One region of the Priestia sp. 40 genome, then DNA from elsewhere that is predicted to be linked to it. Evidence: riboswitches for the same ligand, from Rfam matches in the RefSeq annotation. Region 1 holds a riboswitch; each other region holds the start of a gene.
What was found. A riboswitch is a leader RNA that binds a small molecule or an ion and turns the genes downstream of it on or off. The one in region 1 is predicted to bind S-adenosylmethionine.
Positions count from the first base shown of each region.

Region 2: it holds a riboswitch for S-adenosylmethionine, as region 1 does, so the genes downstream of both, ACO1DI_RS03520 (BMP family lipoprotein) here and ACO1DI_RS09665 (methionine ABC transporter ATP-binding protein) in region 1, are expected to answer to the same signal.
Region 3: it holds a riboswitch for S-adenosylmethionine, as region 1 does, so the genes downstream of both, ACO1DI_RS04435 (hypothetical protein) here and ACO1DI_RS09665 (methionine ABC transporter ATP-binding protein) in region 1, are expected to answer to the same signal.

Region 1 is NZ_JBMPZA010000005.1:1,637,995-1,648,257, forward strand. It holds gene ACO1DI_RS09635 (cysteine desulfurase) at 1-222, opposite strand, end outside; gene sufD (Fe-S cluster assembly protein SufD) at 222-1,529, opposite strand; gene sufC (Fe-S cluster assembly ATPase SufC) at 1,547-2,332, opposite strand; gene ACO1DI_RS09650 (carboxymuconolactone decarboxylase family protein) at 2,573-2,938, opposite strand; gene ACO1DI_RS09655 (MetQ/NlpA family ABC transporter substrate-binding protein) at 3,062-3,898, opposite strand; gene ACO1DI_RS09660 (methionine ABC transporter permease) at 3,916-4,584, opposite strand; gene ACO1DI_RS09665 (methionine ABC transporter ATP-binding protein) at 4,577-5,602, opposite strand; SAM riboswitch class I at 5,734-5,841, opposite strand; gene ACO1DI_RS09670 (thioredoxin family protein) at 6,022-6,321, opposite strand; gene ACO1DI_RS09675 (toprim domain-containing protein) at 6,336-6,686, opposite strand; gene ACO1DI_RS09680 (YusG family protein) at 6,868-7,113, opposite strand; gene gcvH (glycine cleavage system protein GcvH) at 7,193-7,576, opposite strand; gene ACO1DI_RS09690 (arsenate reductase family protein) at 7,712-8,068, opposite strand; gene ACO1DI_RS09695 (acyl-CoA dehydrogenase family protein) at 8,184-9,968, opposite strand; gene ACO1DI_RS09700 (acetyl-CoA C-acetyltransferase) at 9,992-10,263, opposite strand, start outside.
Region 2 is NZ_JBMPZA010000005.1:470,573-480,835, forward strand. It holds gene ACO1DI_RS03495 (MogA/MoaB family molybdenum cofactor biosynthesis protein) at 1-190, shown strand, start outside; gene ACO1DI_RS03500 (sulfite oxidase-like oxidoreductase) at 225-887, opposite strand; gene ACO1DI_RS03505 (ABC transporter permease) at 912-1,829, opposite strand; gene ACO1DI_RS03510 (ABC transporter permease) at 1,816-2,883, opposite strand; gene ACO1DI_RS03515 (ABC transporter ATP-binding protein) at 2,858-4,390, opposite strand; gene ACO1DI_RS03520 (BMP family lipoprotein) at 4,472-5,482, opposite strand; SAM riboswitch class I at 5,557-5,663, opposite strand; gene ACO1DI_RS03525 (hypothetical protein) at 5,997-6,158, shown strand; gene ACO1DI_RS03530 (hypothetical protein) at 6,249-6,617, opposite strand; gene ACO1DI_RS03535 (putative polysaccharide biosynthesis protein) at 6,637-8,247, opposite strand; gene ACO1DI_RS03540 (YjgB family protein) at 8,580-9,164, shown strand; gene ACO1DI_RS03545 (GNAT family N-acetyltransferase) at 9,192-10,034, opposite strand; gene ACO1DI_RS03550 (cyclase family protein) at 10,031-10,263, opposite strand, start outside.
Region 3 is NZ_JBMPZA010000005.1:642,937-653,199, forward strand. It holds gene ACO1DI_RS04420 (GNAT family N-acetyltransferase) at 1-171, opposite strand, end outside; gene alaP (alanine permease AlaP) at 398-1,801, opposite strand; gene ACO1DI_RS04430 (DUF1540 domain-containing protein) at 2,117-2,275, opposite strand; gene ACO1DI_RS04435 (hypothetical protein) at 2,376-2,714, opposite strand; SAM riboswitch class I at 2,784-2,885, opposite strand; gene ACO1DI_RS04440 (hypothetical protein) at 3,007-3,303, shown strand; gene ACO1DI_RS04445 (GNAT family N-acetyltransferase) at 3,316-3,762, opposite strand; gene ACO1DI_RS04450 (hypothetical protein) at 3,843-4,283, opposite strand; gene ACO1DI_RS04455 (glycosyltransferase family 2 protein) at 4,391-5,380, opposite strand; gene ACO1DI_RS04460 (DUF6044 family protein) at 5,393-7,078, opposite strand; gene ACO1DI_RS04465 (GtrA family protein) at 7,116-7,538, opposite strand; gene ACO1DI_RS04470 (metallophosphoesterase) at 7,697-9,022, opposite strand; gene ACO1DI_RS04475 (protoporphyrinogen oxidase) at 9,244-10,263, shown strand, end outside.

The DNA.
Region 1 (10,263 bases):
AACCTTTTCACGAGCGCCTTCGTATCCGTCTGTTGCTTTTGTACCAAGCGTGTGAACACCTCGGTGTACGTTTGAGTTATATTCTTTGTAATACTTCTCAATTGCTTCAATTACAGCAAGCGGCTTTTGTGAAGTTGCTGCACTGTCTAAATAAACGAGTGGGCTGCCATTTACCTCTTGGTCTAAAATAGGAAATTGTTTACGAATATCAGAGATATTCATTATCGAACTTTCCTTTCAATTAAATCTGTTAATTGCTTTTTAACCGTTTCGATTGGCAACTCGTTTACCACTGGTGCTAAGAACCCGTGAATAACTAGACGTTCTGCTTCTGTTTGCGGAATACCGCGGCTCATTAAGTAGTAAAGCTGAATTGGATCTACGCGTCCAACAGATGCAGCGTGTCCTGCTGTTACATCATCTTCATCAATTAGAAGAATTGGGTTTGCGTCTCCACGTGCTTTTTCACTTAACATTAACACACGAGATTCTTGCTCTGCGTTTGATTTAGATGCACCGTGTTCAATTTTACCGATACCGTTAAAGATTGAAGACGCGCTTTCTTTCATAACGCCGTGTTTTAAAATGTAGCCTTCAGAATGTTTTCCGAAGTGTACGATACTTGTTGTTAAGTTTTGAGACTGCTCTCCACGTCCAACTGTTACCGTTTTTGTATCTCCATATGAACCGTCGCCCATTAGATACGTTGTATTTTCTGAAACTGTATTTCCTTCACTCATTAAGCCTAAAGCCCACTCAATGCGACCATCTTTGCCAGCTACACCTCGGCGGTTCACATAAGTAGTTGTACCTTTAGCTAAGTAGTCAACAGCTCCAAACGTTACTTTTGCATTGCTGTTAGCGAATACTTCCGTCACGATATTGACAACACCGTTTGACTCTTCAGCAGTAGCAATGTAGTTTTCTACATATGTTACTGAGCTGTTGTCTTCAGCTACAACGATAACATGGTTGAATAAAGCTGCTTCTTCATCTTCACGGACAAATACAGCTTGAAGAGGCTCTTGTACTTCTACATTTTTAGGAACGTATACAAATACACCGCCGTTTAATAACGCTGCGTTTAATGCAGTTAAACGGTGCTCATCTACTTTAACTCCGTCTTTCATGAAGTACTTCTCAACAAGGTCGCTATGCTCTTTAGCAGCTGTTTGAATATCTGTGAAGATAACGCCTTGAGACTTTAGCTCTTCTGTTAATGTTGAATATGCAGCTGTTTGGTCACACTGAACATATAGATTTTTAACAGCTTCTGTATCAATCAGTGCTTTAACCACTTCTGGAAGCTCGTCTACAGATGAGATTGTGCTTGCCTGTGAAGTGTGCTTGTCAAATGCAGTAAAGTTCCATTTCGAAATGTTTGTTTTATCTGGCTTTGGAAGTGCAAGATCTTCTGCTTTCGCAAGAGCTTGTAAGCGAAGATCTAGCAGCCAACTTGGTTCATTAGCTTCTTTTGAAAAGCTGCTGATGTACTCTTGATCAAATGGTAATTTCGTATCAATAGTCATAGAGATCCTCCTAACTCTTAAGCTTCTTGCTCTACAGTTTCGTCTTCAATACCTAATTCTTGTTTGATCCAGTCATAACCTTCTGCCTCTAGACGCTGTGCTAATTCTGGTCCGCCTGATTTTACAACGCGACCTTGCATCATAACGTGAACTTTATCTGGTGTAATATAGTTTAGTAAACGTTGGTAGTGAGTAATCATTAAGCAACCAAACTCGCTGCCGCGCAGTTCATTAATACCTTTTGATACAACTTTTAACGCATCGATATCTAAACCAGAGTCGATTTCATCTAAAATTGCAATTCCTGGTTGAAGCATCATTAATTGAAGAATTTCATTACGCTTCTTCTCACCGCCAGAGAAACCTTCGTTTAGGTAACGCTGAGCCATGTCTTGATCCATTTCTAAGAAATCCATGTTTTTGTCTAATTGACGGATGAATTTCATTAGTGAAATTTCTTCGCCTTCTTCACGACGAGCATTAATTGCTGAACGTAAGAAGTCAGCATTTGTTACCCCGCTGATTTCACTTGGATATTGCATCGCTAGGAATAGACCTGCACGAGCGCGCTCATCTACTTCCATCTCAAGTACATCTTCGCCGTCTAGCGTGATGCTTCCTTGTGTAACCTCGTATTTAGGATGTCCCATGATTGCTGAAGATAATGTTGATTTACCAGTACCGTTTGGTCCCATGATTGCATGGATTTCGCCGCCCTTAACTTCTAAATTAACACCTTTTAAAATTTCTTTACCTTCAATTGCAACATGAAGATCTTTAATTGTTAAAGTTGACCCTGCCATATTAAAACCTCCAGTTATAGACGTATATAGTAAAAAACGATATACCTATATCTTTTTAATTATTCTCATTTTATTCTCATTACAATCTTATAACAAATGAAAACTTATAGCAACCTTTTGACCCAAAAGGTTTTAAACCATTATGTACGTTTTTTCAGACTAAATTCAATCATAAAAAAGTTGCCTTAAAAGACTCTGCGGAGCCTTCTAAGACAAGCTTTTTTTACGTGTTATATTTACTTAGTGCGTGTGGCTAGTCAGTTCTGAAATACACTCTTGGACAAGTGTAACGGACTGACTCATCGCTGCGCCTCCGCCAAATGCTGCTGACACTCCGCATGCTTCTAAAATTTCTTGCTCAGTTGCACCTTGATCAATGCAGCCTTTTGTATGATAAATCATACAGTACTCGTCTTGAGCTACTACGCTGATTCCTAGCGCGATTAACTGCTTTTCTTTTTTAGAAAGAGAACCTTCTCCAAAACATGCTTCAGTAAACGCATTAAACGTTTTTGTTACTTCCGGCAATTTTTCACTAAATTTCCCAACACCCATTTTATAATCATGAAGTGCTTGCTCAGTTGAATGACGTGCTTCTTGCTGCATAACGTCAGCTCCCATCATCAGTAAAGTTTTCACGGTTAGTATGCGTGAGAAAAATAAGAGTTATTCGTTTTGCGGCATACAAAAAAAAGCACTTGCCCAGAGGGGACAAGTGCTTTTCTTCTATTATTTATTTACCGGCAGTACTCCGCCTTTGTATTTTTCTTTAATATAGTCTTGAATTTCTTTAGAGTGAAGAACTTTCACTAAAGCTTTCACTGTATCTTTATTTTCGTCACCTTTGTGAACCGTAATGATATTTGCATAAGGGTTATTTTCTTTGCTTTCCACTGCGATCGGATCTTTTACTGGATCTAAACCAGCATCGATAGCATAGTTAGCATTGATAACAACAGCGTCACCTTCATTGTTTTTGTACATTTGAGGTAACAATCCGCCTTCAACATCGGCTTTAAATTTTAAATTCTTAGGGTTTTCCACAATATCTTTAATTTGTGCGTCTGTTTTCTTTACGCCTGGTTTTAATTTGATCACGCCAGCTTTTTCAAAAATCGATAAAATACGTCCTTGCTCTGCTACTGCATCACGCATAATAACTGTGCCGTTTTTCGGAAGATCTTTTAAGCTTTTGTATTTTTTAGAGTAGATACCAATTGGTTCAATGTGAATGGCACCGGCACTTACAAAATCATACCCTTTTTCACCTTTATGATCTTTTAGCACTGAATTCATATAAGGAACGTGCTGGAAATAGTTTGCATCAATTTCATTGTTTGCAAGAGCTGTGTTCGGTAAGATGTAATCTTGGAATTTTTTAATTTCTAAGTCAATTCCTTGTTTTTCTAAAATCGGTTTTGCTTGTTCTAAAATTTCAGCATGAGGCGTATTAGATGCACCCACGACAATTTTCTTTTCATCTTTCGATCCATTGTTAGATCCACATGCAGCTAATCCTACTACTAGCGCAGATGTTAATGCTAAAGCTGAAAGCCATTTCTTCATAATAAATAGTCCTCCCTTTATCTTTTATCAATTTTTGCAGTAATCGCATCTCCAATAAGTTGGATAATAAATACAATAATCAAAATTAAGATCGTAGCGGCTAGCGTTACGTCATTATGACTGCGCTGGAATCCTTCTAAATATGCAAGGTTTCCAAGACCTCCAGCTCCAATCACACCCGCCATTGCCGTATAACCGACTAACGCAATGGTTGTTACTGTCAAACCGGAAATCAAAGCTGGCAGCGATTCAGGTAACAGCACTTTAAAGATAATAGTGCTTGTTGTGGCTCCCATTGATTTAGCAGCTTCAATAACACCTTTATCAATTTCACGCAGACCAATTTCTACAAGACGCGCATAGAATGGTGCTGCTCCAACAATTAAAGCCGGTAACGCTGCGTTAGCGCCTAAAATACTTCCTACCAACGCTTTGGTAAATGGAATCAGTAAAACAATTAAAATAATGAATGGAATGGAACGAAAAATATTTACAACTGCTGACACAATGGCATATAAAGGTTTGTTTTGCCAAAGCTGTCCTTTGGACGTTAAAAATAAAAGCAACCCCAATAAAATACCTAGAACAAACGTGGCTATAACTGAAATAGCCGTCATATATAGTGTTTCATTTGTCGCTTGAATAAAATCATCTAAAATAACGTTTGGAAATAGTTTCTCAAGCATTCGTCATTACCTCCACTTCTACCTGCTGCTCATGAATGTATGCAATGACTTTTTCAACTTCTGTTAATTCTCCGTCTAAATGAACGAACAACGTCCCGTATGAACCTGTTTGTGTATGAGAAATCTTTCCTTGCAAAATATTAATCGTTACATCAAACTGTTTTAAAATCGTTGTAATGAGCGGTTGCTCTGCTTTTCCGCCAACAAACGTCAGCTGAATAATTTGCCCGCTTGGATACAGCTCTTTTACTTGTTCAATCGTTTCAAACGTTTCCTCTGGTTCAGAAATCTGTTGAACGAATCGTTTTGTAATCGGCTGCTTAGGTTTTCTGAATACTTCTAGCACTTGTCCTTCTTCTACTACTGCCCCATTTTCCATAACGGCTACTCGATGACAAATTTTACGAATGACGTGCATTTCATGAGTAATCAATACAATGGTTAACCCAAGCTTTTCATTAATATCTACTAACAGATCTAAAATGGAATCTGTCGTTTGGGGATCAAGCGCTGATGTTGCTTCATCACAAAGCAATACTTTTGGATTGTTCGCTAGCGCTCGAGCAATCCCAACACGCTGCTTTTGTCCGCCGCTAAGCTGTGATGGATAAGCATCTTCACGCCCTTCAAGCCCGACCAGCTTAATAAGTTCGTCTACTCGTTTCATTCTTTTTTCTTTTGAAATCCCTGCTATTTCTAACGGAAAGGCAATATTTTCTCGTACCGTACGTGACCACAAGATATTAAAGTGCTGAAATACCATACTAATTTCTTGTCTAGCTTTTCTGAGTTTTCCGCCTTTAATTTTTCCAATATCATTACCTGCTACTTCGACCGTTCCTGTCGTTGGTGTTTCTAATCCGTTTAGCAAGCGAATCAAAGAACTTTTCCCCGCTCCGCTATAACCAATAATTCCGTAAATTTCACCTTGGTTAACGGTTAGATTCACATTATCAACAGCTGTTACTCGACCGCTTTTAGCCTGATAAATTTTTGTAACGTCTGTTAATGTAATCATATTTCTTCACCTTCTTTAGTAAAAACTTGATTATGTTAGGTTGCCCTATAGAATGAAAAAGCCGTAAAACATTTTTCCCCATCAAAAAAGCCTCTCTGCGCATGACAGAAAGGCTCGATATTTAATCCTTTCTCTCATCTTTCAAAGCGCATAGCTTTGCAGGAATTGGCACCATTTCAGTTAGTCTGACGGTTGCCGGGTTTCACAGGGCTCAGTCCCTCCACCTCTCTTGATAAGAGTTCGCAACAATTATTTTGTTTTTGGGAAATATTCATTCATTTATGAACATTCATGAGTGTGATTTTAGCATGTGTCAGATAGGCTGTCAACAGATTTTACCCTTGGGATAATATCCCAAGATTTCAACAGCCCCAACGGTTCGCTCTCTTTCCATTTCTTCATTTTAAACAAACGTTTGATTATCGAAGTTCTTCAAGCACGTGCTCGATGGAATGAAACGCATAAAGTTTTTTTATCATTTCGCCATTTTTCACTTCAATCAAACAAGGTACACTTTCAATGGAAAATAACTCTGCTTTTGAAGGCATATAATTTAAATTGCTCATTCCGATGGTTACATCCGGCAGCATCGCTTCTGCCACGGTTAACATTTTTTTTGCCAGCTGACACGTTCCGCAAAAAGGCGTATGGAAAAAGATAAAGGCTCTTTCTCCTTCTTTTAACTGATCATCAAGCTGTTTTTCGCTCCATTCTTGCATGTTGCTCATTCCTTTTATGTTAAAAATTCTGCATTAACATCGATATTGGCACTCAGTAATACTGTTGCTATGTGATGTCTAGGGGCGGCAGCAACTTCTCGGTACATTTTATCAATATATAAATGCTCTGCTTCCGGAAGCTCTCGTTTAAATTGTTTTCTCAGCTTATTCCCTGAATCATCAGAGTCAACGAGTATGTATACCTCTTTGTTAAACGTACAGTCAATAATTTCATCCAGCTTTGATAAACTAATCGTACCGTTTGTACAAATAATTTCAATTGGTTCTCGAATGATATCTTGAATACGCTTTTTATCTGATTTTCCTTCGACAATAATTACTTTTTCAATTTCAATTAGCCCCATTTTCATCACCCGTAATCGTCAGTTGTATAGTAACATCATTTCTTTATGCTATACAATATTCGTTAATGTATCACAGTTCACCTGTTTTTTAAAAGAAATTTGCAAGAAAGAACTCTTTTAAAAGGCAGTTTAGGCCATATTATTTCCATAAAACAAGAAAAACAGCGGCAGTTGCCACTGTTTAGCACCATCCTGCTTCTTCGTCGCAGTCTGTATATTTTTGCGTTTCACCTTGTTTTTGTACGTCCGCATATTGATAGAACTTATTATTTTCTTGCGAATATCCTTCTTCAAAGCGGTATTCATTGCCGCTTGTCCCATAACTAACTTCACCAATTGGCTGCTTATCAACATATAATTTCATACCGCCGTCATGAAATTTAGCTGTAACGCGATCTGTAACGTCCATTTTTTGTTTTTCAAACATAAAAAGACACTCCTTTAGCTTGTTTACTAATAGAGTGTCCAGTCAAAAACTTTTCATAAAGACAATTTATGGAGGAGTATTATCCTTCGTTTGTCATTTCTTCGTATTGCTCTGCTGTCATCAGCTTGTCTACTTGAGAAGCATCAGATGGTTTGATTGTAATCATCCATGCTTCTTCGTATGGAGATTCATTAACAAGTTCAGGGCTATCGCCTAAGTTGTCGTTTACTGCTACAACTTCACCGCTAATTGGTGCATAAAGCTCAGAAACTGTTTTTACTGATTCAACGCTACCAAACGGCTCGTCAGCTTCTACTGTTGCTCCTACTTCTGGCAGTTCAACGAATACGATGTCTCCAAGCTCAGCCTGAGCGAAATGTGTAATACCTACGCGGACAACGTCTCCTTCTGTTTTTACCCATTCATGCTCTTCAGAATAACGCAAATCTTTTGGTGTACTCATCTTAATCCCTCCAAAATATGTATCGTAATTTGTTTATATAAAAAGCGCCTTCAACGTGGAGAACACTTTCTACAACCTAAAATAACTTCCTATTAACAGTGTAACGTAAAAGGTAAAAATTTTCTATTTGAAAACTTACTTCCACACGTTCTCAAACTGCTCTTCTTTGAAACCAAGCGTTACTTTTTGTCCATCTGTTAGCAGCGGACGCTTAATTAACATGCCATCTGATGCAAGAATCGATAGAAGTTCATCTTCACTCGCACTGCTTACTTTATCTTTCAGTCCTAATTCGCGATATTTTTTACCGCTTGTATTAAAGAATTTTTTTAATTCTAAACCGCTGTTCTGATAATAAGACTGCAGCTGCTCTTTTGTTGGCGGGTTTTCTACAATATGAATTTCTTCATACGCTACTCCATTATCATCCAGCCACTTCTTTGCTTTTCGGCACGTGCCACACTTTGGATATGAATAAAAAAACAATGACATTTCGTCAACCACCCTTTATTTTAAGCTTTTTTCGTATTTTAACACATCCTTTATCATTTACCTAGATAGAGGCTTCTTAAACAAAAAGGAGCTCGTAAAACGAGCTCCTTTTTTCTTAAACTGTGAACTTCTCTACTTCTAGAAGTGTTTTTGCAATCTCGCGCTTTACGCTAATTACATTAATTGGTGTATAGCGAGTTAACTTACGAAGAGACGAAAGCATAACTCTAAGCGTATCACCTTGTTCAACGCCAATTAACGTTTCTTTTGCATCTGCTTCGATTCGATTAAATGCTTCTTGGCAGAATACTTGCGTATATTTTACTTTTAAGCTGTTTTGATCTACTCCTGTTTTGGAAATGGCTTTTTCAGTACGTAAAACAGTGGATTCCATTGCATATACGTTACTAATCATATCGGAAATATTAACGAGAATTTCTTGTTCTTTCTCTAATTCTTTACCGTATTTCTGTGCAGCTAGACCTAAAAGCAAGAGCGCAATTTTCTTCCCATTTTGCACAAGCATTTTTTCTTGATCTAACGGCTCATTCCCTACTTCCTGCGGCATAAGCATCATCAATTCTTCTTGAAGCGTTTGTGCTTTTTGAAGCAGCGGAAGCTCTCCTTTTAGCGCTTTGCGTAAATATGTGCCTGGTACTAAGAGACGATTAATTTCATTTGTTCCTTCAAAAATACGGTTAATGCGGGAATCACGATACAGGCGCTCGATTTCATACTCACTCATAAAACCATAGCCTCCGTGAAGCTGCACCCCTTCATCTACGATATAGTCAAGAGATTCCGTTGCAAACACTTTATTTAATGAGCATTCAATGGCATATTCAGCAATGGAAGCGGCAATTTGCTTTCCGTCTTTTTGCTGTTCTTCGGAAAGCTGGCCCATATGGTCTTCAAAAAGTCCTACCGTACGGTAAACAGAGCTTTCAGTTGCATACAATTTAGAAGCCATTGTGGCTAACTTTTCTTGCGTTAATGAGAATCTAGCGATTGGCGTTTTAAACTGCTGACGCTGGTTAACATATTGAGACGTAATTTCTAACGCACGTTTCCCTGCTCCAACTGCTCCAACTCCAAGCTTATAGCGTCCAATATTTAAAATGTTAAAGGCAATCACATGGCCTTTTCCAATTTCACCTAACACGTTCTCTTTTGGGACAAGCGCATCTTCAAGAATCAACGTTCTGGTTGATGAGCTTTTGATTCCCATTTTCTTCTCTTCCGGTCCAACCGAAACACCTGGAAATTCGCGTTCAACGATAAAAGCAGAAAATTTATCGCCGTCAATTTTCGCGTACACGACGAACACATCAGCAAATCCGGCATTCGTAATCCACTGCTTTTCTCCATTTAACACATAGTGTGTGCCTTCTGCGTTAAGGCGAGCTGTTGTGCGAGCACCGAGGGCATCGGAACCAGAACCAGGTTCTGTTAACGCATATGCTGCTATTTTTTCCCCTACCGCTAAAGCAGGTAAATATGCTTGTTTTTGCTCTTCTGTTCCAAATAAGACGATTGGCAATGATCCAATTCCTACATGAGCACCATGAGTGATGGAAAATCCGCCTGCTCGAGACATTTTTTCAGCAATTAAAGCCGAGGTAATCTTATCTAAACCAAGCCCACCGTATTCTTCCGGTACATCTGCACCAAGCAACCCTAATTCACCAGCTTGTTTTAATAGCTTTACAGAACGGTCAAACTCATGCTTTTCTAAATATTCCACTTGTGGAAGGACTTCATTTTCTACAAATTCATCTGTCGTCTTGGCAATCATCTTTTGTTCAGATGTATAATCCTCTGGCGTGTAGACGCGGCTTGCATCGCCTTCTTCAATTAAAAAACTTCCACCTTTAATCATTTGTTTTGTTTTATTTGACATGTTCATATCCCCCTTTAAAATGATTATGCTAACAATTCAAATACACCAGCAGCTCCCATTCCTCCGCCAATACACATGGTGACAATTCCAAACTGCTCATTTCGACGCTGCATTTCGTGCATTAAGCTAAGAGTCAGCTTAGCTCCAGTACAGCCTAATGGATGACCTAAGGCAATAGCGCCTCCGTTTACATTTACTTTATCTTCATTAATATTTAATTCACGAATAACGCCAAGTGCTTGAGAAGCAAATGCTTCATTTAATTCAAACAATCCAATATCAGAAAGCTCCAGCC
Region 2 (10,263 bases), 1.2 Mb from region 1:
GTTTCGCATGCTGAGCTACACCGAAGACATTGGCAGCGCAGCGATTATGAGCCGGGCAATTGCCGGGACGGTTAACGAAAAAGCCGTTTTTTCTACACCAGGATCAAGCGGTGCGGTTCGTCTAGCCATGACCAAGCTGATTTTGCCTGAACTTCGCCACGTTGTGTGGGAGTTAAACCGCCAGCGCTAACAAAATGCCTATGCACAAGCATAGGCATTTTTTATTAATCATAGTCTTTATGTACCCACTCATCTTCTGGAATACCTAAATCTTCTCCAGAAAAACGCTCTTCTTTAAATGGATCTCCTCTAAGATGAAAGCCGTTTTGCTCCCAAAAGCCAGGATGATTTTCATCAATGACTTCAAAGCCTCGAAGCCATTTAACACTTTTCCAAAAGTACAAGTGCGGAACAACCAATCGCAGCGGATATCCATGCTTAGGTGTAAGCGGCTCTCCGTTAAAGGAATGAGCAAGAAGAATATCGTCTCTCAGCAAATCTTCTACTTCAATGTTTGACGTATAGTCATTGTCTCCGTGCAGCATGATATATTCACTTTTTAACTCCACGCCAATTGCTTTTAAAAAGTCTGTAAACAACACGCCTGTAAATTCATTGTCAAGCCTTGTCCATCTTGTTACGCAGTGAATATCACATTTCACCGTCGTTTGCGGCATATCCAATATGTCTTGATAGGAAAGGGTCACTTCCTTATCTACCAATCCAAACACCCGAAGCGTCCACTCCTCTAAGTTATACTCCGGCACGTCGCCTTCATGCAAAATAGGAAACCGCTCTGTCACTACTTGTCCCGGAGGCACTCGTCCTTCATACTTTGGATCAATTTCTGGTGTTTTCATTCGTTTAATACGGTCTGCTTTGTTCATAGGTACCACCTCTTTATTTTTTTGTCAGCGTGCACTTTGCTGACTTGTTTGATTCGTTTCGACTCCTTTATCTCGTAAGAAAAACATCGCTGCTAATGTCAGCACATACGGAACCATCATGGTAAACTCGGTCGGTATTGAAAAGCCTTGCAGTCGTGTGCTCACGGCATCCATTAAGCCGAAAAGGATACTTGAGGCTAAAATACCGAGCGGATGAGACTGACCGAGCATCATCGCAACAAGTGCGATAAATCCACGCCCTGAAGTCATACCTTCTGAGAACATCGTGACTTGCCCTAACGAAAGCTGTGCTCCCGCGATCCCGCACAGAATTCCGCATGCTGCAATCGCAAACAGCTGATATCTTATTGCTTTCAACCCAAGCGTACTTGCTGCTACCTTATTGTAGCCTACTGCTAGAAGACGAAAACCAAAAATCGTTCGATAAAAGAAGATATAAAAAGCAATAGCTGCTAAAAAAGCAAAATAGACAAGCGGTGACTGCCCGGAAACAATGTCGCCGATTATAGGTATGTCTTTAATTAAAGGAATATCCCATGTACCTATCCCGTGCATGTTTTTATCGTAATAGGCACCTTTTGTATGAAAAATAGTCCGGAGTAAAAATGTCGTTAAGCCCAGTGCTAAAAAATTAATAGACACCCCAACGACAATTTCATTGGCTTTAAACACCACGACCATCATTCCAAAAAGCAAAGCAAAAAGTAAGCTTGCTCCAGCCGCAATCACGATCGCAAAAAAGACATTGTGAGTATAATAGTTACCGGCAATTCCGCTAAAAGCCCCAATCAATATCAGACCTTCTAGCCCTACATTAAATATGCCCACGCGCGCGCAAAGCATTCCGCCTAGCGCCGCTAATAAAATCGGTGCAACCATTCGCAGCGTTGCATTTAACAGTGACCAATCAAGCAGCTCCACGAATATCAGCTCCTTTCTTTTTGGCTTTCCACCACTGCTTTGTAAATTTCGCTGAGATAAATAGAATAAGAACAGCTTGCATAATACTCGCAATTTCTAACGGAATTTCTGTATTACGCTCTAGCCCCATCGCTCCTGTTTGCAAAGCGGCAAGTAAAAGAGACGTAAAAACAATGCCGATTGGATTTGAATTTGCTAACAGAGCAGCCATCACTCCAGTCCATGCATATCCAGGAACGGTGAGCGCACCGTCTACAAATCGGTACTGTGAACCAAGCACTTCAAATCCTCCTGCTAATCCAGCCAAGCTTCCGCTAATAAACATGCTAAACAGCATGACTTTTACCTGATGAATGCCTCCATACGCTCCGAACAACGGATTTTTCCCGGATGCGTTTACTTCATAGCCAAACACAGAGTAGCGAAGCACCGTCCATAGCAGCAGCGCACCCACTAGAGCAATGATAAATCCGACATGAAGAGGCATTCCTTGAAACACTTTTCCAAGCCATGCTGATTGCTCAATCATAGGCGTCTGAGCGAGAGCAGCTGAGCCTGTTTTATCTTGAAAAGGGTGACCTGCTAAATAACTTGCAAATAAAACAGCGATATAATTTAATAAAAGGGTCGAAATGACAAGCTGAATTTTAAACGCGGCTTCCATCCATCCTGCTAAAACGGAAAGCAAACCTCCTGCCACAACAGCAGCGGCAATGGCTGCTATCAGCTTGACTATCCCTGGAGCCGGCAGGTAATAAGCAACAATCGCTGCACTAATCGCTCCAACGACCATTTGTCCTTCTCCCCCTAAATTAAACACACCTGCTCTAAAAGCAAATCCCACACCTAACGCAATTAACAGAATAGGCGTAGCGCGAGCCAGTGTAGTGGTGAAGAAATAAAAATTACCAAACGCTCCATTCCAGAGCTCTGTATATGTTTGGAAAACCGAACCACCTGTTAAGAAGATAATAATGCCTCCTATCGCTAAGCCAAAAATGACCGCAATAATCGGTTGGATTAATGATTTAAGAAGTTTCTGCAACTGTATCACCTTCTACCGTTCCTCCTGCCATTAATATGCTTAGTTTCTCTTCCGTCGCTTCTTCTCTTGTAAGCTCTCCGACAATACTGCCTTCGTACATCACTAAAATTCGATCTGATAGTGAGATAATCTCCGACAGCTCAGACGATACAAGTAAAATAGCAGAGCCATTATTCCTTTTTTGAATCAAGGCATCATGAATACGTTCCATTGCCCCAATATCCACTCCTCGCGTTGGTTCGGCAGCAAGTAGAAAAGAGGTGTTTTGGCCAAGCTCTCTTGCAACAATTAATTTTTGCAGATTTCCCCCAGACAGTTCTCCTGCTTTTTGCTTAGATGAAGTGGCTTTAATCGAAAATTCATTTATCCATTCCTCCACGCTCGACTTGAATATCTTTCTTTTCAGCCAGCCCATCTTCGAGTAAGAAGCTTTATACTGATAGCCCATCAGCGCATTTTCCTCGATCGTATCGTCTTTAGAGGCTCCCCACATATAGCGGTCTTCTGGAATATGAGCAATTCCTGCCTCTCTTCTTTCACGCACAGATCGCCCTGTAAGATCTTCATCTCCAAGTTTGATACTTCCGGTGTCTGTTTCTACTAATCCAGCAATTGCTTGAAGCAGCTCTGACTGCCCATTTCCTGAAACCCCTGCAATACCGACAATTTCGCCTGCAGAAACGTGAAGAGACACATTTTGCAACACGTTTTTTTGTCCTTTTCCTTTTAAAAAGAGATTTTGTACGCTTAAATGAGAAGTGCTTTGTGATGGCACTCTTGCAGGACGCTCTTTTAATTCTCTCCCTACCATTAGTCTCGCTAAATGGTGAGCATTGGTATCTTCTTTACTTGTGACGCCGGCTACTTTACCATTTCGAAGAACTGTAATTCGGTCCGCTACTTCCATCACTTCTTGCAGCTTATGTGTAATAATAATGATGCTTTTTCCTTGAGAAGCCAAAAACCGGATTGTTTTTAATAGTTCCTTTACTTCATGAGGAGTAAGAACTGCGGTAGGCTCGTCTAAAATAATAATTTCTGCTCCTTGATACAGCACTTTTAAAATTTCAATCTTTTGCTGTTCCCCAATTGAGCAATGCTTTACTTTTTTATGAACATCCACTGAAATTTGATAAGTTTGGGTTAATTGCTGTACATCTGCTTTCGCCTGCTTTCTGTTGAAAAAGAGACCTTTCTTTGGCTCATGCCCCAAGACAATATTTTCAGCCACTGAAAAATGAGGAAAAACCATAAAATGCTGATGCACCATGCCTATTCCGTTTTTAATCGCATCCGCAGGAGATGAAAACAAAACAGATTTCCCGTGCAGCTGAACACTTCCTGAACTCGGCTTTTCCATTCCGTAAAGCATCCTCATCAACGTTGTTTTACCAGCACCGTTTTCTCCGACCAGCGCGTGAACCTCCCCTTTTTTCAGCGTAAGAGACACGTTATCGTTTGCTAAAAATGAACCGTATTTCTTCGTCAAATTCGTTAACTGCAACAGCTCACTCATTCCATTCATTGCTCCTTTCCCTTTAGGTTTTTTTCAAAAATAAGAAAGAGAAGCCAGCCTTACTCGACTTCTCTTCTCAACTCACTTTGCTAACGGATCTTTTACCACTGTTTTTCCATCAATAATCGAATCTTTAATTTCTTTTAATTGATCAATTACATCTTGTCCTACAAAGTCATTAAGAGGTGTCTTGCTGTCTTGAGTCACATACGTTAACCCAACACCTTTTTCTTTTAAGCCGTATGTCACTACGCCCGATTTAAATTTGTCATTTGCGAGTGCTTCTACCGTTTCATAAGCAGCCGCATCAGATCCTTTTAACTGCGATAAAATGATATGCTCAGGATCTACTTCCGTACGGTCAATATCTTGGCCTGCCGTATAAAAACCTTTTTCTTTTGCTGCTTCAAATACACCCAAGTCGCCTACAGCTGATGCTCCAGCGATAAAATCAGCACCTTTTGAAGCCTGTAAAATAGCAAGTTCTTTTGCTTTAGCTGGATCAGAGAAACTTCCCACATAATTTACTAGAAACTCTGCTTTGGGATTTGTTGATTGTAATCCTTCTTTAAAGCTTACCGTCCATTTTTTTAATAATGGAATATCATCAGCTGCAACCATTCCTACTTTATTCGTTTTCGTAATCAATCCTGCGGCTGCTCCTAATAAATATGAAGCTTCTTGTTCACGGAATACAACGCTTCTTACATTTGGTAAATCAACCACTGTATCAATAATCGCAAATTGACGCTGCGGATTTTCTTGAGCTACTTTTTTCAACGCATCTTCGGATTCAAAAGAAGATGTAATAATCAAGTCATAATTTTCTGCTACGGCAGCACGCAAATTACTTTCAATGGCTGCTTGATCTGTAGATTCAATTGTCTTTACATCAATGTTATACTTCTTCCCAGCGCGTTTTGCTCCCTCATCCATTTGCTGAAAAAACGGGTTAACTCCAATCTTTTCAGGCAAAACAAGAGCAATTCGCTTCTTTCCTTTCTCTTCACTTCCACTGCTTTTTGTGCTTTTTGACTGACAGCCAGTTACGAGTAGTACAAGCGCAACTGCTAAAATAAGAAATCTCTTCATTTAACTTACTCCCCCTATAATATAAAAAAGCTCTTCCTTTATATAAAGGAAGAGCTCGTTAACCAAACGTCTCTTCCTCATCTTCAAGAACATACTGTTCTTAAGGATTTGGCACCATTCTGTCATAGACAGCGGTTGCCGGGTTTCACAGGGCCAGTCCCTCCACCTCTCTTGATAAGGAAAACAATAGCTATTTGTTTTATGTAATATAGTCAATATTAATAGTTTTTTAATAATTGTCAATATTATTTTTCTTTTTCATACAAAAAAACTTTAAAAACAGATAGGATTATATGGTTTTAGTCTACTAAAATAGAAGTTAAAACCTTTACCTCATTTCTTGAATCATTCTATACTTCTTCACAAAGCGCTTATACTGAATTTGTTGACTGTCGAAAGGATTTAGCGGTAGCAAATAAATTTTATTATGCTTCTTCGGTTAATGTGTTATTAATTGAAACCACTTTACCAATAATGTTAGACTTTTCCTTAGCGATATTGGTAAGAGGTGTTAATGTTGAAATTAATGAAAGAATTATCTGGCATAGCCATTGGGCTTATTATCGCTTTAGCCGTTTCAAAAATATTTTTTGATACCCCGACCAACATTGGAATCGTAGTTATTTTTATTACGAGCATGGTCGTAACAGGGGTAGCAAGAGCAAAACTAAGATGAGATAATCTAACAAAAAAACACCACCTTTTATTCGCAAGGTGGTGTTTTCTTTTAATGATTTTAGTATGTAGTAATTCTAAGTGAAGGCCTTTACCCTTCTCCATCAATCATCGTATACTTCCTTGCAAAGCGCTTGTAGTAAATTTGCTCATCCTCTTCCCCATCGTTAAAAACAAGTCGGTTATGATCAATATCTTTTTCTTTTAACACATAGCCTTTTTCATTCATCAGTTGAATATATTCATCTAAATGTCCTTTTTTCACCATATAGTGAAGAGCATCATCTGAATCCGTAGTCTCTGCTACACCTTGACTTCCCACCTCTAACTTGAATACAGCTGTTGCTGTTTGAATCGGACGGTAATCGCCAAACACTCTTTCCCAATTTAATAGCAGCAGCGCGCCGAAAATTATGATACATCCTCCAGCCGCTACGGTTAGTAAAAATCGTTTTGACACACCTTTCTCTTTTTTACATTTACATTCTTTTTCTTCTATTTAATACAACAGATTGCCCTAAACTTGTTTTTACGCCAAGTCCTAGATACACGGCAGCACCTAAAGCAATTGAAATACAAGATGTGCTAATCGCAAGTGAAGATGCAGACAGCTTATTTTCTAAAAAATAGTGAGAAGTATAATTGCCGATAATCACAGCGGCTGACATCACACTTACTAATAAAACAGGTGTCAACGCAGCTTGTCCCAGTGATTGAACTCGGTAAGAAATAGATTTTTCAATTAAATAGAAGTTATATATAACCGATACACCATACCCTCCGTAAGTCGCGACAACCGGTCCAATTTCTTTTAAGCTTGAAACCAACAGTACGTTTAATACTATCTTCACAACAATTCCTAAGCCCAAGCCTAAAATTAGCTTCTTTTGTTGACTAATTCCTTGGAGAATTGCGGCTGTTACGGTAAAAAGAGCAAAAAGAATCGCAGCAGGCGCATACCATTGTAAAACAACTCCACCGATTTCAGGACTGTTTTTCGCTCCAAAAATCATCATATATACCGGCTTACCCAATAAACAAAGCCCTACCGCAGTAGGAAGAGTAAAAAACAACAGCAGCTGCAGCGTTTTTGTAATCTTTCCTTTTACTTCCCGTAAATTTCTTTGCACAAAAGAAGATGTAATGCCCGGAATTAGCGACATGCTGAAGGCAGTCGCTAACGATACCGGCACCATCACCAAAATTTGCGCTAATCCAATGACGGAGTTAATCGTTTCAGCCTTAGCTTGTCCATATCCTATTGATTGAAAAAGCATGTTAATCGTAAACGTATCAATATTTTGATAGATAGGAATAGCTAAACCAACTAATACAAACGGAACAGCGTACGTCACAAGCTCTTTGAACATTAAAGAGAACGGAACGGATTTATTATTTTTTCCGCTGTTCACTTCTTTTATAATCAACCGCTTGCGCTTCAAATAAACCGCTCCAAGAATCCCAATTCCCCCTACGCCTCCAATAAACGCTCCAAACGTACCGATTCCAACAGCTTTTGTCATTGTGCTATGAAAAAGGTGAATAACAGCGTATGCTCCTACTAAAATGAACAACACTCGCACTATTTGTTCAATAATTGTACTTAGCGCGGACGGTCCCATAGACTGGTTACCTTGAAAGTAGCCTCGTAATAGACTCATAGGCGGGATAATAATTAAAGCAAAGCTTACCATTCGGATGACGTACACTACGTCTTTTTGACTATTTCCTGAGGAATCTTTTCCGTTAATAACTAGTTCAGCGAGCCACGGTGCCATCGTATAGAGGACTAAGAAACCTATTATGCCCGTTATCGTCATTAATAGAAGTCCTGCTTTTAACAGATCTTGTCCCGCACGGTAGTTTCCAAGACCGTTATATTTCGATACATACTTAGAAACAGCAAGCGGAAGACCCATTGTCGACAAGCTTAGCATCAATGTATATGGACCGTATGCATACTTATAAAGTGCATAACCTGACGTTCCCACTAAGGCTGTGAAAGGAATAATATAAATAAAGCCTAAAATCTTTGTTAACAAAGAAGACGCTGTTAATAAAAGCGTACCTCTCATCAAATTTTTTTCCATACATCAAAACTCCAGAAATAGATATTATATTTTTAACAAATACTTGATTTATTGTATCATAATTACAATTATTATCCAGTTTTTTATAAAGCATTAGAACCTTCTTCATATTACGTTTTTTTACCTAATAAAGGAATATAAACCACTCTTTTCACCTATGATAAATGAATCGTTTTTTGCTTTTTGCTTTACCTGACGTTTACATTCTAAAAGACGTGTTACATTATATATATCAGTTACCAACTCAACTAAGACTCCTTGACTATTCTGGTCTACCTTCTCTTTTAGGTAGACTGAGGTTGCTAAATCGTTATATATAGGAGGAAAAAATCATGAAAATGAAACAACGACTATCAAAAGCGGCGGCGGCTGCAACGATTACAGGAATTGCGGCTTTTGGATTTGCTCCTGTCGCTCAGCTTGATACACCAGCACATGCAGCTACATCTCAAGAAACAAGCAGTCAAAGTCAAACAGCTGTAAAGAACATTAACGAAATTTATAACGCCGCAATAAAAGGTGAAGTACCACGATTAACAGCAGACTTTAAAATTGGCAAAACCCTGCGTCAAGACGTTCGCGATCAGTTCGGTTCCCCGCCTGAAGGTTCATCAAATAGCTTTGACTACTATCACGCGGAAATGGGCCATCCTGGGTATGCATTTGGCTATGACCAAAATAACGTCATCAACGAAATTCGCTATTTTGGTACGAATGTAGAGCGTCAAACAAACTTAGGGTCCATCACGCAAGCTAACTTAAAGAAAGAATTAGGTCAGCCAAACTTTACAGGCAAAGTAAAAGGTGATGGTACGACTCAAACGAAATACACGTATCATGCCGGCGCCTATGATCTTGAATTTATTTTTGATGATAGCAAAACATTAAATCACGTAAATTTAGTTGCAAAACCTTAGTTCATAGAAAAAGTAGCAGACAGCCTGCTACTTTTTTTCATGAAATAAAACTAGTGCTGAATCAGCTACGTGTTCATACCCAATCTCCATATAAATCTTGTTAGACGTAGGGTTTGTCATGTCCGTGTATAGACTTGTTGTTTGAAAACCGCTGTCTAGCATAAGCTGAGAAAGCGTGGACACACAGCTTGAGGCATAGCCTTTTTTACGTTCTTCCCGCGGCGTGTATACAAAGTTAATTGTAATGTTATGAGTCGTTGGACGCGTAGCATTGGCAATCGACACATACTTCCCGTTCACTTCCCATAAAAATAACCGTTCTGCTTTAATAAAAGCTTCGCCTGTTTTGACAGCTTGTTCTTTTGACACAGGCTCTCCAATAGTCCCCATAAACTCCCAAATCCATTCTGTCACGAGCGGAAGGTGCTCCAACCTTGCTTTTACCAGCACTCCGTTCGCGTCCACAGCTTTTTTTACTTTGTCTAATCGGTAAATGCGCTGATCCATTTTCAAAGAAGCTTCTTGATTTTTTAGCGTTGCTAGTTTTTGAGAAAGATATAAAGCCGTTTGCCTTTCTCCAACTAAGCCCGGTACGTCGATTTCTTGTAATAGCTCTGCCGCTTCGCTTAGTTCACACTCCGTTAGCTTCTGTATTTGAGACAGGATGATTTGCTTAGGATGCGTTTGCAGTAACACAAGCGCAGCACGACTGTCTTTTAAAATAACACCCATGAAATTTGGTTTGCTGCTTTCATTTAAGCTGTGTAAAATTCCAAGCGCTAAGTTATGAAGAACTTCATTCTTTGATAAAAGCGGTTCTACTTGGTTTTTAAATTCCTGCACTTCTATATATATATGTAACTGGATCATTTTCTTTCTACCTCCGCAAATGCTCTTACCGGAAACGTTCCGGCTCCTTTTATTTTAGGAGGCACGGCGTAAAATAAAAAGGACTGCGTTAGTTGATTTAAGTGACATAAGTGTTCAGCAATTACAATGTCCGCTCCTAACAGCAGCGTATGAGCTGGTCTTGCTTTTCCTTTTGTGTCGTCAATATTCATCGAATCAATTCCGACAAGAGCGGGCTGTTGAGACACTA
Region 3 (10,263 bases), 1.0 Mb from region 1:
ATATAAAACTACTGCTACGCTTGATACAATGTCACCTTTCTCATTTCTATGCCCAAATACGTTTCCAGATGAAAAAATTGTATGTAAATCCGCTTCACTATAATCCCATTTTTCTAGCTGCGATAGCAGCAGCAAACCTTTTATATCTTTTTCACTAAATGTTTCAATCATTTCTCCATATTCTCTCCCGACTTTTCGACGTCCTATTTGGCTTTAAGAAGCGTAATACTAGCCGTTATTTTGGCTGTCATTCAATAACTCATGAGTTCTCTTTCATAGCTAAATAGTACAGAATAAATAGAATACTTTCTACATTTATATATCCATAACTCGAAACTAAGCATTCGCACATAAACTAATGAAAAGAGACCTCTTTCCAAGAAAGAGGTCTCTTCGTTTATTTCACTAGCTTTTGCTCAGTCCCAGCTGAACTCTGACTTCGTTTGTGGAATCCTTTTGCGTAGTACGCGATAATAAGACCGATAAACCATAATGGTCCGATGACAACTGCAATTCTTGTATCTGGATTGTACGCCATAAGAACAACAACCAGCGCTAAGAATGCAAGTGACACATAAGACGTTAACGGAAATAAAGGCATTTTATATTTCAGCTTTGCCTCTTCACCTGTTTTTAGCGTTTTGCGATACTTGATTTGAGAAAGTAAGATAATTCCCCATGTCCAAATCGCACCGAATGTTGCAATGCTTGTTACCCACGTAAATACTTTGGCAGGCACAATGTAGTTTAACGCTACTCCTACTAATAGCGCACCCGCTGATGCTAAAACTGCTTTTCCCGGTACGCCGCCTTTTGTAAGCTGGCTGTATCCTTTTGGCGCTTCTCCGTGCTCTGCTAAGTTAAACAGCATACGGCCTGTACTAAAAATACCGCTGTTACAAGAAGAAAGAGCTGCTGTTAACACGACAAAGTTAATAATGCCGGCCGCCGCTGGAATGCCGATTTTTTCAAACGTTAATACAAATGGACTTCCCTGCGAACCAATTTCTTGCCAAGGATAAATTGACATAATGACAAATAATGCACCGACGTAGAAAATAAGAATACGCCAAAAGACAGAATCGATCGCTCTTGCTAAAGATTTTTCCGGATTTTTCACTTCTCCTGCGGTAACGCCGATCATTTCAATTCCTAAATACGCAAACATAACCATTTGCAGCGACAGCAAAATACCTTTGAATCCGTTCGGGAACAGTCCGCCGTTGTCCCACAAGTTTTTGATACCAGTCGCAACGCCGCCGTTGCCGATTCCAAACACAATCATTAATAATCCAACGGCAATCATTAACACAATCGCTAAAATTTTAATAAGTGCAAACCAAAATTCCAGTTCACCATATGCCTTAACAGCTAAGAAGTTAACCGTTGTCATGATGACAAGCGCCGATAACGCCCAAATCCAGTTTGGTACATCCGGATACCAATACCCCATATAAATACCAACGGCTGTAATTTCAGCCATACATGTTACAACCCATAAAAACCAGTAGTTCCAACCTGTTAAATAACCAGCAAGCGGCCCTAAATAGTCGCGTGCGTACTTGCTGAATGAACCTGCAACAGGTTTTTGAATCGCCATTTCTCCAAGTGCTCTCATAATAAAAAACATAATCATTCCGCTAAATCCGTACGCCAATAATATTCCTGGTCCTGCTAATTTAATAGCAGATGCAGATCCAAGAAACAGCCCTACCCCTATGGCTGCTCCTAAGGACATCAGCGTCACATGTCTTTCTTCTAACCCGCGTTTCAATTCTTTCCCCTGAGTTTTCCCCTGCATAAACGTCTCCCCTTTTTCCAATCTGTCAAAACGAGATGAATACAGCCTTTTGTTAGCGCTTTCATATAAGTTTGTGCTAAAAGTCAGCTAGGCTATATATTTGTATTCTATCACCTTTCTCTCACTTTTCTTTTGTCGAAAAACGAAAAAATTATCTTATCATTTTGTTTAAACGCACAATTAGATGCAGACACTGCATTTTTACTATGTATTTATTATTGCACCTAAGTAATAGTATTTTTAAGAAATAGAAAAACGCCGACTCAACTCCGTCAGCGCATCGTTCATTTTATGCTTTTTTATAAAAACTAGCATTTATCTCGCGGGTTCAAAAGTTTTACAGCCAGGTTCTTCCGTTTCAGAAACATGGTGACTACTTTCAGGACTCACAACGTAAATGGACTCTGCACTGCATTTATTTCCGGACTTCCAATACATACACTCATTCACTTCACATAATACACCTTGTGCCACTGTTATCCCTCCTTTGCTTTTCTTATCTATTCACTACCCGAAATATAACGATTCTAACATTTTCATGCAAAAAAACCGCTTGTTTATCAAGCGGATCTTTTTATTGCGTGTGTTCAACATACTGTTTTTTAGCTAAATATAACTCACGGCTCAGCGTGATCCGCCGTTCTCTTAATTTCCTTAATTTAGCCTGAAATTGTTCGTTAGTTGGCTCTTCTTGAATCAAGCGATACGTAAAAGAAATATCTTCATTTAACTGTTTAAAATCTTCCCATATCTCTTGAACGAGGGCGGATTGTTTTTCTTCAAATGAACGACTTTGCTGCGTTTTTAGCGCGGCTAAGATTTCCTGCTGCCACGTTTCGTCTTTTATTTCTTTTGCTAATAAGTATAGATCTAAATAATCGTCAATGCATAAAGCCGTTTGTTTATTATTCAATGTCATCACCTTTTCTATACGAAATGTTTCTTCCTAAGAAGAGGGTTTCATCATAGAAAAAGATTCCTCTTCTTATCTGTCAGAGCTAGGCTATGCTGGAATTAGCACCATTCAATAATTGTGGTTGCTGAGGCTTCAAAGGGCCAGTCCCTCCACCTCTCTAGATAAGAATATTTCGCTTTTAAATTATTTCTGACTATTCTAATATGTTTTATAGGTTACGTCAATAGCTTTTCAATAAAAAGAAAAAAGAAGTAAAATATGGTATGATTTTATAAAGGATGGTGAGCACATGAAACGATATATGTTATCTGCCTTTTTGGGAAGCTTGCTGCTGCTTCTTAGCATTGCCTTTTCATCTACTTTCCACGTTGCAATTGTCAAAACAACCGGAAGCATTGGAGGGATTATTTTAGCAGCGGCGGCTCTGATTATGAACGCGCTTGAAGATCCCCCCTCCTCAGACAATACAGGTGGAGGAGCCGTTGAAGTACTAGATAAAGGCGCTGTTTGGGCTACTTATTTACTTTTACTTTCATTACCGAACCTCATCGCATGTATAACATCTTATGTTTTATGGACTCGCTGACATTCACTAACGTTACGGACGTTTTACCACCTGCAGGCTCATTGATATTTGTTTATCTACAAATCCAAGTTCACGATACACATGCTGTGCAAAATTCCCAGCATGAACGCTGAGTCTGATTTCAGGATATGCTTTGATAGACAATTCATTGATTGCTTTTTGCATTAACGGCTTGGCTAGACCTTGCCCGCGGTATTCCGGTACAACATATAATTCGTAGATAAAGCCAATTTCTTCTTTTGAAAAGAAGTCGGCGGATGGGCCGATAAGAACCCAGCCTGCGAGTTTATTTTCTTGTCTCGAAACTAAATAATAACAGCCTTTTTCAAGGGCATTACCAACTAATTCATTTACGCGTTCAGCTGACGGATGAAACTGCTTCATTGTTCCTTCAAACAGCGCATCAGCAGATTTCGTCCGAATTTCCTGTATTTCTTCTTCAGTAGCTTTTGCAATCATCACGATCTCTCCTTTTGTGTTCGTTTTCCACATGCGAGGATAAATTCCTGCAAAAAAAGTCTTCGCCTAAGCGAAGACTTTTATTTAAATTCAAAATGTTCTTGATGATTGCCTTGTTCGTCCGTCCAGTTAATCATAATGTCTAAACCTGCCGCTTTTCCAGGAACAGCAAAATTCGCATAGCGAAAACGCTGACCGCTTTTGCTTAAGTTAGACCTTTCAATAGGAGAAAACAAGCTGTATTTCGCCTTATTTTTTCCTTCGTGCCGAAAAGCTTGGACCTGCACGCGCTCTACGTCTTTTCCAATGTTTGCAACGGTTAATCCATATGTATGATAGACGTTATTTTTCCACTTTAGCTGATTATCTCCCGTCATGCTCGCTTTTGTCAGTTCAACCGACCATTGTTCAGATGATTTCTTCATTGGAAGCTTCTCAATCGAAAGAGCGCTGACATGAATGTTTGCAAAAGCAAGCCAAACAAAACAAAAAGTGCTGACTGTATAAAATAGTCTTTTCATAGATTTTAATCTCCTTAGAAATTTTAGTAGTAGCATCTCCTATTCACTTAAAAATTATGATAAACGCTTTAACAAAAAAAGCCTCTCCATTTAGGAGAAGCTTCTTGTTAATGCATAAGCAAATCTTTTTGTTTGTCTAATGAGTGTTTTGTATATAAATCTCTTTCAATCGCATATTTAGGACGCTGTTTCACTTCGTTAAAAATCTTGCCAATATATTCTCCGACAAGACCCATTCCCATTAGCTGCAAGCCGCCTACAAGCCAAATCGATAAAATAAGAGACGTCCAGCCAATTTGCGTATGATCTAAATATTTTTGAATCAGCGCATAAATACCAAACGCAATGCTAAAGAGAAAAGAAGCTCCTCCAAGCAGCGTTAATAAGCGTATTGGCGCTACGCTAAAAGATGTAATCCCGTCGAATGCAAAAGCGAGCATTTTCTTTAGGGGATATTTTGATTCGCCCGCCGTCCGTTCTTTGCGGTCATATGTGACTTCCGCGGAACGAAATCCTACTAATGGTACAAGGCCTCGTAAAAAGACGTTTCCTTCTTTATATTTCATAAGTTCACCAAGAGCACGTTTGCTCATGAGACGAAAGTCGGCGTGATTTTGAACGAGCTGAATTCCTAGCTTATTCATAAAACGGTAAAATCCTACTGCCGTAGTTCGTTTAAAAAATGTATCGGTTTCTCTACTGTCTCGAACACCATATACAACTTCATACCCAAGCCAATACTTCTCTACAAAAGTACGAATGACGTTGATATCATCTTGCAAATCTGCGTCAATGGAAATGACGCAGTCAGATTGCTTATGGGCTGCTTCTAGTCCTGCGAGCAAAGCATTTTGATGTCCTACATTTCGCGCTAGCTTTAACCCTTTTACAAATAAATTACTGCAGCTTTCTTTTTCAATAAGCGACCACGTGCTGTCTTTGCTTCCATCGTCTACAAATAAAATGGTACTTTCACTTGATACGAGACGTTCATTTATCAATTCTTTTACTACAGTAGTTAATTGAAAAGATGTCTCTGTGAATACTTCTTCTTCGTTGTAACATGGAACAACAATCGTTAAAATAGGTCTGTTCATGTTATTGCCCCCTTACTTTGCTTCATATACATACACTTTCCAAGCGGACTGTTTATCGTTAAATGCTTTTAAAAAGTGCAAACCGTCACTTTCAGCATTTTCGATTGGAACAGCTGAAAAAATATAGCGACCGCCCATTTTTTTAAATTGGCTGATATTAAGCTGCAAATGACAGATTTTTTTCGTTGAGTCTTTTCGGTAATCATATTTTTTCCCTAGCTCGCTAACAAACACATAGCAGCGGTTCCCCCAGTGATCATAGTAGCTTTCTAACTTTTTATTTTTATCAAGCTCTTTGGCAATGATTTTGCGAAACTCATGTTTATATGTTAACGGATAGAAGTTGTTATACGTATCTAGCGTATAAAAGCCGTTATACTGAGCAATAGATGGATGAAGCCCTATGCTCGCTACGCGATAAGATGATTTAGGTTTTCCGATATACCTGCTGATTTCATCAAATTGATGAACAGCATAAAATTCTTTGACTGACGGCTCGTGATTGTAGCGATAGTAAAGTTCAGGATTCGCTATAAATAACACAAGCAGCTGTAAAATCAAACACACCCACACAAACTTTTTCCACGCCTTGCCCCTTTTCCACAAAACATAGCCGCCAACGGCAAACATCAAATAAATAATGAGCGGGCGTAAAAAATGAAATCTAGCAAAGTTAAACGTATTTAAAAGCTGAAATTTTTCTTTTAGCGGCTCCCATCCTTTATAAAACCAAAACGCATACCAAATCGACAGTAGTAGATTAAGAATAAATAACTGCAAAAACGTTTTTTCAAGCTTTTCCTTGCGATTTCGAGCAACAAACCACAATACGACAAAAGAAAGCGGTAAAATGACAAAGGTATGAAGCGTCATTACATGCGTATGCCCGAGCGTATAGTTCTTTAAAGCAAGGCGAACGGAATGCCCAAAGCTTAGAGTGGAGCTTAAAAATTCATTTCGACTCGTCGGGGCCTCCGGAAATAAAAGCGAATCAACAAGTCGGTATTCAATGAGCAGAAAGACAGCGGTCATCGCTGCAATACTGCTTAAAAAAGGAATATTCCACGCTCGTTTTTTCACTACGTCTCTTAGCCATAGCAGCCCCATCGCCGCTAAAAAGAAGAAAAATCCGAGCACAAAGCTCGCGTAAAACGGAAGCAGTAAAAGTGTAAACCATTCCTTCCATGTTCCTTCGCGGCTTCGAATGGTTAAAAACGCCCACAGTGCCAGCGGCTGTCCTAGTGTACTCAGCATGCCCGAAGGCCAAAATGGCGTAAGTGCAAAAGCAAGCGATACAAGCACTCGAATCGCATAAGCATCCTCGCTTTTAATAAAATGCTTTTTTAATAATAAATACATTCCAATTAAAGCAAATACGCGCGTAATCGTTTGGCTGAGGCTGTACGCAAGCATGGTAGGAAATAAGCCATACAGCCACTGAATACCGCTAAATTCTGTTCCAAACGTATTCCTCGGCAATCCGTTAATAATTTGAGGTAATACGGCATGACTGGAGCCAAACAGCTCTCCGCTTCGATGCAGAACTTTATACCATGTAATATTTGAGTCTAAATTATCATGCACGCGTATATGTGAATTTTCCCCGAGCAAAAACATAGGGGATACATACGCAAGCAGCAAAAGGAACGCGATAATAAGCAATGTTTTTTCTTTATTCATAGCTGTTTCTTTCTTCATCTGTTAACACCTATTTCCATTTCATAATTACTAAAAGCTAATCGTGCATGACGACCGCTTCTTTTTTTTCATTAAATACAAAGTATTTTTGACCCGTATAATTTAAAAGCGTATACAGACCTGTTCCAATTAATATACCGACGTCTTTTTTGAACGGACGCACAGCAGCAGGAAGTTGATGCAATAACCAGCTGGAGAACTGCAGTCCAATATAGTAAGACAAGCCGTAGCAAATGCCAATAACCAAAATAAACCGCAGTATGCTTTTGGATAAATGAACTCCGCTTTTAAACGTAAATATTCGATTTAACACGTAGCTGACGACTGCTCCCGCTGCGTTTCCGATAAACGTTGCTGCCCAGTATTGATGAAACATATGAAGCAGTACATACATAATGGAAAGACCTACTGCTGTATTGACCAGTCCCACTACTAAAAAACGTACAAAAGATCCTTTCATATAAACTCCTTTTGATTTTGATACTTTCACAAAAATTACATATTATGACTTTAAATACAGTTTAAGTGTAGCAACTCCACTTAAAAATCTAATGAAAATAACATTAAAAACAGATGAAAAAAAGCTAAAAGAATCAATAAAAATCAGGATTCTTTTAGCTATTTAGTAGAGCCTTCAATCATTAATTTTTGATCGCTTTGATTATCAAACGCATCCACTGCCGCTACTTCTATTTGATACGCAGTATGAGGCTGCAAACCTGATAACGGAAGACTTAAAACATCCGGAACAGGATCGCTGTAATATTGAGAAAATGCATTATATGTTTTGACCACTTTTCCAGTTTCTTTATTTTTGACGGTAATGCGATAAGAATGAACCATCAGATTATCCACCGCTTGCGTAAACTGGATATAAAGCTGATTTGCTGAAGCTTTTTCTTGTATAACAGAAATAGTAGAGCTTGGAAGAAAAATCGGTTTTACTAAATCTCGCTCATTCGTGTAGTGAAATTTTTTTGTATCTGCAGGTATGTCAATTTCCCACGCTTCTCCCGTCCACTTATTTGCGTGAAAATCTCGCCTTTTAACGACTACTTTTTGATTATAAACCTCTACAAGAAGACCTTGACTCACATCTCGGTAGCCAGGAGGAAGTTCACCTTGTAAATATCCAGCACCAGGCCATATATACCGAACAGAAGACGTTGCAAGAGAGGTAAAATCTCTTTGAAAAATAGTACGAGGGTCGTCCAACGGATGGTGGGTATGACCAGAAAACGTAATGACTTGCGGATAAGGTTTTAACGTATTGTAAAGAAGCTGTTCATTCACTTCTATCCCCCACCTGTTTTTCCCGTACAGTGTATTGTTAATAGGCTGATGAATAAAGACAAAAATCGGTTTTTTAGGATCGTCTCGCTTTGCTATCTTCAACTGTTCAGCAAGCCAGTTAATTTGTTTGATTGAATAATCACCAGCGGTCAGACGGCTTTCTGTTCCAAGCATGATAAAATGATATCCTTTTATCACTTGATGAAAGTAAAGAGACTTCATTTTGGTTTTAGATAAAAAACGCTGCTGCGCTTGCTGATTGGTTACGCTGTCCCGGTATTCATGGTTGCCAATTGTAAAAAGAGATACGGCCTGCGGCTGTTTATTTTGATTATAAATAGAAAAAAAGCGGTCGTATTCTTTCAACGCGCCGGTATCAGCCAAATCTCCTACTACTACAAATGCATCTTGTTTCGGTGCCTGTTCATTTAATTGCGTTAATGCATGTTGAAAAGTACGCAAATCAAGCGTTCCTGTTTCCTTAATATGAACATCACTGATCACAGGAAAAACTAGCTTTGGTTCGATGTATCCGCTTCGTCCGCTCTTCTCTTCGGCTCGTACGTTTAAGGTAATCCCGCATATAAGAACACTTATTAATACTAAAGCGAGCCAGTCTTTTTTCAGCGTTTCCATAAAACCGCCGAGCATGATGCTTCCTCCTTTCTTCACTGCTGCGTCTCAGTCATTTTCTCTACGTGTATGAGCTTTTATTTTATGTAATTTCAAAATATCTAATCGTATAGTTTCAATATTTCTTTTCGTGTTTGCACACACTATGTTCACAATCAATTCATTACACTTTTCCTAGTCATAGTGGTATGATTTTCGTATATTACAGACTAATTGTTGAAAATGTAGGAGTGAATATTTTGAAAACGGTCGCTGTTATTGGAGGAGGAATTACGGGCTTAACCACTCTGTACTATTTGCAGAAACTAAAACGAGAACGTAATCTCCCGCTCAAATTATTATTACTAGAGAAACATGCCCATTTAGGAGGGAAAATCAATACGCGTGAAGCTGGGGAATTTATTATGGAAACAGGGGCAGATTCTATTGTGGCTCGAAAAGAAAACGTTATGCCTCTGCTAGAAGAGCTGTACTTAACAAACGATTTAGTCTATAACGAAACGGGCAAATCGTTTATTTACTCTGCTAATGAGCTGCTGCCAATTCCTGAAGATACCATGTTCGGTATTCCAACAAGCGTGGAATCTCTTTTTAAAAGCGAGCTGATTTCTTCAAAAGCTAAAATTACAGCTTTAAAAGACTTAATCACTAAAAATACAACGTTTACGAAAGACAGCTCAATTGGACTCTTTTTAAAACATTTTTTAGGAGAAGAGCTAGTAGAAAAACAAATTGCACCTATTTTATCCGGCGTCTACTCTGGCGATTTAGACAAACTCACGATTTCTTCGACTCTCCCGTATTTGCTCGATTACAAAAACACGTACGGGAGCATCATTAAAGGAATGGGCGCCAATGAAAAGAAATTTAAAACGGCAGGAAATAAAAAATTCATTTCGTTTAAACAAGGTTTATCAACGATTATTCACCGCTTAGAAGAAGAGCTTTCTGATGTAACGATTTTAAAAGATACGCCAACCACCAGCATAAAACGGAACGGTGAGCGCTACCAAATCAGTACGCCGGGGCAAGCCTATTCAGCAGATTACGTGGTGTTAGCTACACCGCACACGACTGCTCAGCACCTGTTGAACGATCGCGAATTAAACGAAGACTTTGAGCAGTTAAAAGATTCTTCTCTCATTAGCGTGTACATCGGCTATGACGTTCCAGACGAATACCTTCCCGCTGAAGGCACCGGGTTTATTGCTTCTCAATCAAGCAACTTAATCGCCAATGCCTGCACGTGGACGAGCAAA